Regions from separate parts of the Anatilimnocola aggregata genome, predicted to be linked through region 2. Evidence: riboswitches for the same ligand, from Rfam matches in the RefSeq annotation. Region 2 holds a riboswitch; the other holds the start of a gene.
What was found. A riboswitch is a leader RNA that binds a small molecule or an ion and turns the genes downstream of it on or off. The one in region 2 is predicted to bind cobalamin.
Positions count from the first base shown of each region.

Region 1: another riboswitch for cobalamin. It lies ahead of ETAA8_RS07720 (TonB-dependent receptor plug domain-containing protein); the one in region 2 lies ahead of ETAA8_RS15825 (ribonucleoside-diphosphate reductase subunit alpha).

Region 1 covers NZ_CP036274.1:1,968,707-1,972,647, reverse strand. Annotated here, with positions in the region: gene ETAA8_RS07720 (TonB-dependent receptor plug domain-containing protein) at 1-1,787, opposite strand, end outside; cobalamin riboswitch at 1,820-2,006, opposite strand; gene ETAA8_RS07715 (hypothetical protein) at 2,152-3,147, shown strand; gene ETAA8_RS07710 (serine/threonine-protein kinase) at 3,308-3,941, shown strand, end outside.
Region 2 covers NZ_CP036274.1:4,166,906-4,170,846, forward strand. Annotated here, with positions in the region: gene ETAA8_RS15825 (ribonucleoside-diphosphate reductase subunit alpha) at 1-2,653, opposite strand, end outside; cobalamin riboswitch at 2,911-3,165, opposite strand; gene ETAA8_RS15830 (PQQ-binding-like beta-propeller repeat protein) at 3,345-3,941, shown strand, end outside.

The DNA.
Region 1 (3,941 bases), 2.2 Mb from region 2:
TCATACCAGCTGCGCGTGAGGGACAGATTCCACTTCTCGCGCGGCCGGCGCAGGAGCTGCATACCGGTTTCCAGGTTCAACGTATCGTCGAGCGTGTAGGAGACGTTCGCGACCAGGTTATCGGTCAGCATGGCGAACATGTTGAGCTCCACGCCGCTGCTGCGGGCGAGCCCGACATTCTCCAAGCTGAACGTGTTGAAGTCGAACACGATCAGGTCGACGAAGTCGTTGCGATAATAAGTGGCATCGGCCCAAATCACGTCGTCCCAAATCCCTTGCCGCACGCCGACATCCCAGCCCTTGCTCTTTTCGGGGCGCAGGTTGGGATTGCCAAACTGAAACAAGTTTTCGGCCAGCGCGGGCTGACGAAAGCCGGTGCCGATGGTGCCGTGAATGCCGGTGTTCGTCTCGTCGATGCGGTAGAGACCGGTCACGCGATACGTCTGCGCGGGGCCGGCGCGGCTCGTTTCATCCCACCTCGCACCGGCGGTGCCGAAAAAGCGATCGAACAGTTGAAACTGATCTTGAATGAACACTCCCTTCACAAATTGCGACTGCAGGGTGTTGTCGCTGGTGAAGGCATCTTCGGCCAGGTAGTTGGCCCCGACGTTAATCGTGTTGGTCGGCACTACGACGAGACTGGCCAGGTAGTCGACTTCGCGAGTTTGACCGTGAAACCGCGCGGGCGAAAACCCCGGGTCGCTATCTTTGCGTTCGACGTTGTTGACGTTGAACCCCAGCTTGTGCTGAAACTGATCTTCCGGCCCGGTCCAGCTGAGTTGAATCCGATTGGCGAACGTGTTCGTTGCGTTCTTGCGAATCAGGTTGTCGACCGGCAGTCCCGTCAGAAAGTCGAAGTCGTCGACGGCTGCGGTTCCTTCCGCAGCGCGAAAGACGTAGTCGATATTCAGATCGGGCGTAACGTTCCAGCCCATGCGTCCCGTCATGGTGCCGAGATTGAACTGATCGTGCTCGACGCCGCCGACCCGCGCACTCGCGGCCGAGATGCCGCCGGTCGAGAGAAACGAACCGGTGACCGAGTAATAAGCATTCTCATCGCCGGCTTGCACGTTGACGCTGGTCTGACCGGTTTTGAAACTCCCCCCGAGCGCACCTGCCCGCACGCTGAGCGGACCCTGACCGCGGCGACTGATGATGTTGATGACGCCGCCGATCGCATCGCTGCCATAGGCCATGCTCTGCGGCCCGCGCAGGACTTCGATCCGTTCGATGTTGTCGGTACTGAGCGTGCTGAAGTCGAACAAGCGCGAGGCATTGCTCGGGTCGTTCAGCGAAATGCCATCGAGCAGCACCTTCGTATGTTGCGAGTTTGCACCGCGCATGAAAACGCTCGTCAAACCGCCGGGGCCACCTTGGCGCACCACGTCGACACCGAGGGTGCCGCGCAACACTTCAGCCACGTTGACCTGACCGCTCTGTTCGATCTGTTCGCGCGTGATCACGGTGATCGAACTCGCGTTCTCCGAGATGGGCTGCGGCGTGCGTGTTGGCGCGATGACGTCGCTGGCCGGCAAAGGCTCCGCCGGAAAGCTGCTTAGTTCCCCTTGCACCTGCGTCTCTGGCAAGACTTGCGGAGCAAGCTCCGCTGGCTGCTGAGAAACTGGGACTTCTGGCAACGGCGGTTGAAACTCGCCGGACTGCTCTTGGGCGACAGCTGCCGCGCAGCACAAGAGCCAAGCAAAACAAACGAACGGCAGCGGCGCTGTTGGAAGCGCGCTGATGCGCAGCGAGCCGTCTCGCGTGCGCGGCCGAATTGGCCAAAGCATGATGTCCTCTTCCCCCCACGGGAAAATGATGTGACTTCGGGCCGCGCGGGTCAGATATCCTGGCTCGGGTTCGTCCTACTAGCCGCCTTCCCAACCGCGTGTGCAGTCAGTGGCTTCGTTGGCGTTCGTCACCCATACAGTCGCGGGGCGGCGGGAGCATTGCACTCCGCTTCCCTGACACCGGCAGCAATTCCCAGCGACGTACCACCCCCCGTGTTACGTTTCGCTGAGAACCTGTAACGATTAATCGGATGGCACCGGTCGTAGGGATGATTCCGATTTCGCAAATTTTGCCTGCTGCTAGCGACCTGCTACGATGTTTTCCGCCTCTCGGCTTCTTCCCTCGCCCGCGGAGCTTCGCTCGATGTCACGCCCACTCGGTTTTGCGCTTGTTGCTTACATCGCGGCACTCAGCTGCGTTGCTGGCGTTTCCGCTCAAACTCCAACGCTCACCAAGCCGGTGATGTTCGATACGAAAGAGGCCGACGCGATCGTCTCGCAGCTACAGATCATGCCCAAGGACAATCCGTGGAATGCCGACGTTTCGAAATGGCCGGTGCACAAGAACAGCGCGGCCATTGTCGCCTCGATCGGCAACGAGAAACCGCTGCGCTATAACCCAGACATGGCCTACATCCTCGTGCCGCCCAATCAGCCGCGCGTCGATTTGAAAGTAGTCTCGTACCCCGATGAGTCTGACAAGGGACCATTTCCAATTCCCGCGAACGTGCCGATTGAAGGTTGGCCCGCGCACTTCAAACGCGAAGACGACCTGAAGCGGCTTTCGCTCGACGACGTGCAGCGCGACAAGCTCGATCAAGGTGGCGACCGGCACGCCATCGTCGTCGATCCAGCAGCCATGATGCTGTACGAGTTCTATCAAATGAAAAAGGTCGATGGCGGCTGGCAAGCAGCCTGCGAAGCGACCTTCAACCTCAAGACCAACGACCTCCGTCCCGACGGCTGGACCAGCAGCGATGCCGCGGGGCTGCCGATTTTTCCTGCGATCATTCGCTATGACGAACTGCAGGCCGGCATGGTCAATCATGCCATGCGCGTGACGGTGCGCAATTCTCGTAAGGCTTATGTTTCGCCCGCCACGCACTATGCCAGTCGCAAGACCGATCCCAACTTGCCGCGCATGGGCGAACGTCTGCGCCTGAAGGCCGACTACGACATCTCCAAATTCAGCCCGCCGGTGCAGGCCATTCTCAAAGGGCTGAAGAAGCACGGCATGCTCGTCGCCGATAACGGCATCGAATGGGCCCTCAGCTGTGCGCCCGATGAGCGGATTCCGGTCCTGCACGACGAACTGCGCAAGATCAAAGGCTCCGCCTTCGAAGTGGTGGAAGCGCCGTAGCCGTTCCTTTCTCCCTCGTGGCATAGGCATCCTGTCTGTGACCGCACCCCTTCTGCCGCAGGACGATTGCAGCGCTTCCGCGTGATGATTACCCTGACGCTACCTCTCAAGACTGCCTTGCGCTTACTGCGCTGAATCGAGTTCGCTGGAGCCCTGCCGAGTGACCACCACCTTCGATCCGTACTACAAATGGCTCTCCATTCCGCCGGAAGAGCAGCCCGCTAATTTTTATCGCCTGCTGGGGCTGAAAGAGCTGGAGGGGGACGTCGACGTCATCAACTCGGCTGCCGATCGGCAGATGATGCACGTCCGCTCGTTTGCCGGTGGCCCGAACGGCGTGATCGCTCAGCGAGTGCTCAACGAGTTGTCGTCGGCGCGGGTCATGCTCTCCGATCCGCCGCGCAAAAAAGCCTACGACGCCATGCTCAAGGCGGCCGTCAGCGGCGAGAAGGCCATGCAGGCCGAAGCCAAGTTGTCGCCAGCTGAAGAAGCGCCGGCCAGCAAGGGGAACCAGTTTGGCAACTACGAAATCCTGACGATGATTTCCAACGCCAGCACTGGGGCCATTTATAAAGCCCAGCGCCGCAGCGATGGCCTGATCGTCTCGTTGAAGGTCGTTCCCAAAGAACTCGCCAAACTGCCCGACTTTATGAAGCGGATGAAGCGCGAGTTCGAACTGACCAAGAACATCCAACATCCGCACGTCGTCGCCAGTTATGAATTGGGCGAAGTGCAGGGTCGCTCGTTTCTCGCCTTTGAATACGTCGGTGGTGCCGACCTTGGTCGCGTCGTCA
Region 2 (3,941 bases):
TGCGCAGGTAGTAAGTCGTCTTCAAACCCTTCGACCAGGCGAGCAGGTACATATCGTGCAACTTGCGGCCGCTCGGTTCGGCCAGATACAAGTTGAGCGACTGCCCTTGATCGATCCACTTCTGTCGCCGGGCAGCGCACTCGATGAGCCACTTGGGATCGATTTCGAACGACGTGAGAAACCGGCTGCGAAGATCGACGGGAATCCGGCCGATGTTCTGCAGCGAACCATCGTAGTACTTAATCTCTTCCAGCATCTGGGCGTCCCACAGGCCGCGGCGTTTCAGTTCTGCGACGAGGACTTCGTTCACCTGCGTGAACTCGCCCGAGAGATTGCTCTTCACATACAGCAGCTTGTACTCAGGCTCAATCGACTGAGTGACGCCGATGATCGTCGAGATCGTCGCCGTGGGAGCAATTGCCAGCACATTGCTGTTGCGCATGCCGTGCCTGGCAATCGCCTCGCGTACCGGCTGCCAATCGAGCGAGCAGTTGCGGTCGACGAGCACCGGGTCGCGGCGCTCTTGCTCGAGCACATCGACCGTGTCGATTGGCAGCAAGCCGCGGTCCCACTTCGAGCCGACATAGGTCGGATACTGACCACGTTCCGCGGCCAGCTGAGCTGAGGCCGATAGCGCGTAGTAGGAAATGGCTTCCATACTTTCGTCGGCAAAGGCAACCGCTGCTTCGCTGGCATAGCTGATGCCCAGCGCGTGCAGCGCGTCTTGAAAGCCCATGATGCCAAGCCCAATAGGCCGGTGTCGCAGGTTCGAAGTTCGCGCCTCGGGCGTCGGATAATAGTTGATGTCGATGACGTTATCGAGCATTCGCACCGCGGTGCTCACGGTCGTCTTCAATTTTTCCAGATCGAGCTTGCCGTCCTTAATATGGTTCCCAAGATTCACGGAACCCAAATTGCAGACCGCAGTCTCGGTTTCCGAAGTGTTGAGCAGGATTTCGGTGCAGAGATTACTGCTGTGTACCACGCCCGCGTGATCCTGCGGCGAACGGATGTTCGATGGATCCTTGAACGTGATCCACGGATGTCCGGTTTCGAACAGTCGCGTCAGCATCTTGCGCCACAAGTCAGCGGCGGGAATGCGGCGGAAGAGTTGCACGTCGCCAGCATCCGCCATTCGTTCGTACTCTTCGTAACGCTCTTCGAACGCGCGGCCAAACAAGTCGTGCAGATCGCTGACTTCATCCGGGCTGAAGAGGGTCCATTCGGCGTTCTGCTTGACCCGCTTAAGGAACAAGTCGGGAATCCAGTTGGCCGTGTGCATGTCGTGCGTACGCCGACGATCGTCACCGGTGTTCTTGCGGAGGTCGAGAAACTCTTCGATATCGAGATGCCACGTCTCGAGGTACGAACAAACGGCTCCCTTGCGCTTGCCACCTTGATTCACAGCGACAGCTGCATCGTTGACGACTTTCAAAAATGGAATCACGCCCTGGCTGCGGCCATTGGTTCCCTTAATGTGGGAATTCGTCGCCCGCACATTGGTCCAATCGTTCCCCAGTCCACCAGCCCACTTCGAGAGCAACGCATTATCCGAAACGGCCTTGAAAATGTGAGCCAGGTCATCGCTCACGGTGCTCAGATAGCACGAACTGAGCTGTGGGTGCGGAGTCCCCGAGTTAAACAGCGTCGGCGTGGCCGAAGTAAAGCTGAACGTCGACAGCGCTTCATAGAACTGAATTGCACGTTCTTCACGCGCATCTTCCTTGAGCGCGAGGCCCATTGCCACGCGCATCCAGAAGTATTGCGGCGTTTCAATCCGGCGACCGTCGATATGCAGCAGATAGCGGTCGTAAATCGCTTGCACACCGAGGTAGCGGAACTGGCCATCGCGCTCCGGCTTCATCGCCGCGGCGAGCTTAGTCAGATTCAGTTCGCGCAGTTCATTCGACAAGCGGCCGGCGCGAATCCCATCGATGATATAGTGCTCGAATTGATTCTCGTGGACGCGCTGCAGGTTCTTTGCGTCGGGTGTTTCGCCGAACGCTTCGCGATAAATGACGTTGAGTGTCAGCCGCGAGGCCACAATATCGAAGGCCGGGTCGCGTTCAATCCGCGAACGCGAGGCGAGTATCTGAGCGCGATAGATTTCGTCGACCGAAATGCCATCGAACACGCTACGAATCACTTCTTCCAGTAGTTCGTCGACGTTGACCACGTCTTCCAAGCCGCGGGCTGCTTCGGCCAGTCGCTTGCGAGCGCGACGTTGATCGAAAGGAACGCGCGAGCCGTCTTCGAGCACAACATGTACGGTGGTCGTCGGGATGTTTGCTTCATCCGCCAGAGGCACATCGCTGCGCAAGGCGCGAATCTTGGCATGTTCCGCGCGGTAGATGATGTAAGTGCGCGCTACGCGATAATGCCCGCGCGACATCAGTCCCATTTCGACAAGGTCTTGAATCCGTTCGACATCCACGCCGTTCGGCTGGCTGGCGAGTGGGCCGACGTCGTCGGCGACGGATTGCGCAACGGCCGCAATTTCGTGCATCAAGTCGGTATCGAGAGGCTGACCATCGGCCAGTCGCAACTCGGCGCGGAACGCATTGGCGATCGCGTTTTGAATACGACCAAGATCAAACGTCGTGACGCGGGCATCGCGTTTCCGTACCAGCCATTCGTGCGGGGCAAGCAACATCTCGCAAGACTCCTGTGGGCGTATCCGTCCGATACGCATGTGCGGGGCCACGCCGAGGCGACGCGAGAAGCGGAAGATCGAGGTGCGTTGCCGTAGCCTGCGCATGACCAAGCGGCGACAGAAGTGCCGATGAGTCGTGAGTGCGCGCGGGCATTCGCAAGGCCGGCTTTCGCCAGCTGTCCTCGACCGACCTTCCCCGAGAAGGTAACGGCGGATGAGCGTGCACGGCCTGACAGTAACCGGCTGTCATGGGTAAAGCCGCTGCTCAGTCGCTGGCAGGTCTTCGGACTTGTGGACAAACGGGCAAGGCGAACCTCGACCGAACCTACTGGCCATCGCTTCCCAAGGTCGTGCGCGAAGATGTAGGCAGTCCATGCTCCGGGGCAAAATCTCAGTGCTGTTGATGGCGGTCGTTTCCACTTACCGCTGCGGGGCAGTCCCGGTTTTTCACCGGCGTTCCCTCTTTTCGAGGCTCTGAGCGTTCAGAGCCAACCAGCAACGAGGCCCATGATATCGTGCTACCAGAGTCCGTCAACCACAACGTATAGATTTTATGAAGTTGCCGGGTAGGACGTCGGGAGAACTTGCCCAGTGTGAAAAGTCTTCCGGAAAAAGTTGGTTCAGCGGCCTCGCACCGTTAGAATCAGCGGCGCGTGCGTATCCCAGATCGGTTCGTCCAAGCGAGTTCACCATGCGTTGGCAAAGTGATTGGTCGGCGTCCCTGGCCGTTGTTGTGGCGGTTTCATTATTGACTGGCTGCGGGCAGCAGTTGCCCAATCCTGACCAGCGCTCAGCGGCGGCTACAGCAGAGACGGTAGATGACGAAGCACGGGAAGTGGACGAGAGCCCGGCACGAGCGATAGCACAACCTGCGGTGAAACTCACTTCGTTTAACGCAGCCTCGTCCGACGCCAACTGGTCTAGCTTTCGCGGACCGAGCGGTATGGGCACGACCGCAGCCAAGGGCTTGCCGCTGACTTGGAGTAAGGACGAAAACATCGCTTGGAAGGTCGAAATGCCCGGCCCGGGAGCATCGAGCCCGATCGTCTTCGGCGACCGAATCTACATAACATGCTATTCAGGCTTCTTCGTCCCCGGCGAGAAAGGGGACAAGGCAAATCTTAAGCGTCACCTGCTCGCGCTGAAAAAGAGTGATGGGAGTTTGATCTGGGAGCAGAAGGTTGCCGCCAAACTGCCCGAAGAAGACAGCATTCGCGATCACGGTTTCGCCGCCAGCACACCTGCTGCCGATGCCGACCACGTTTATGTCTTCTTTGGCAAGACAGGA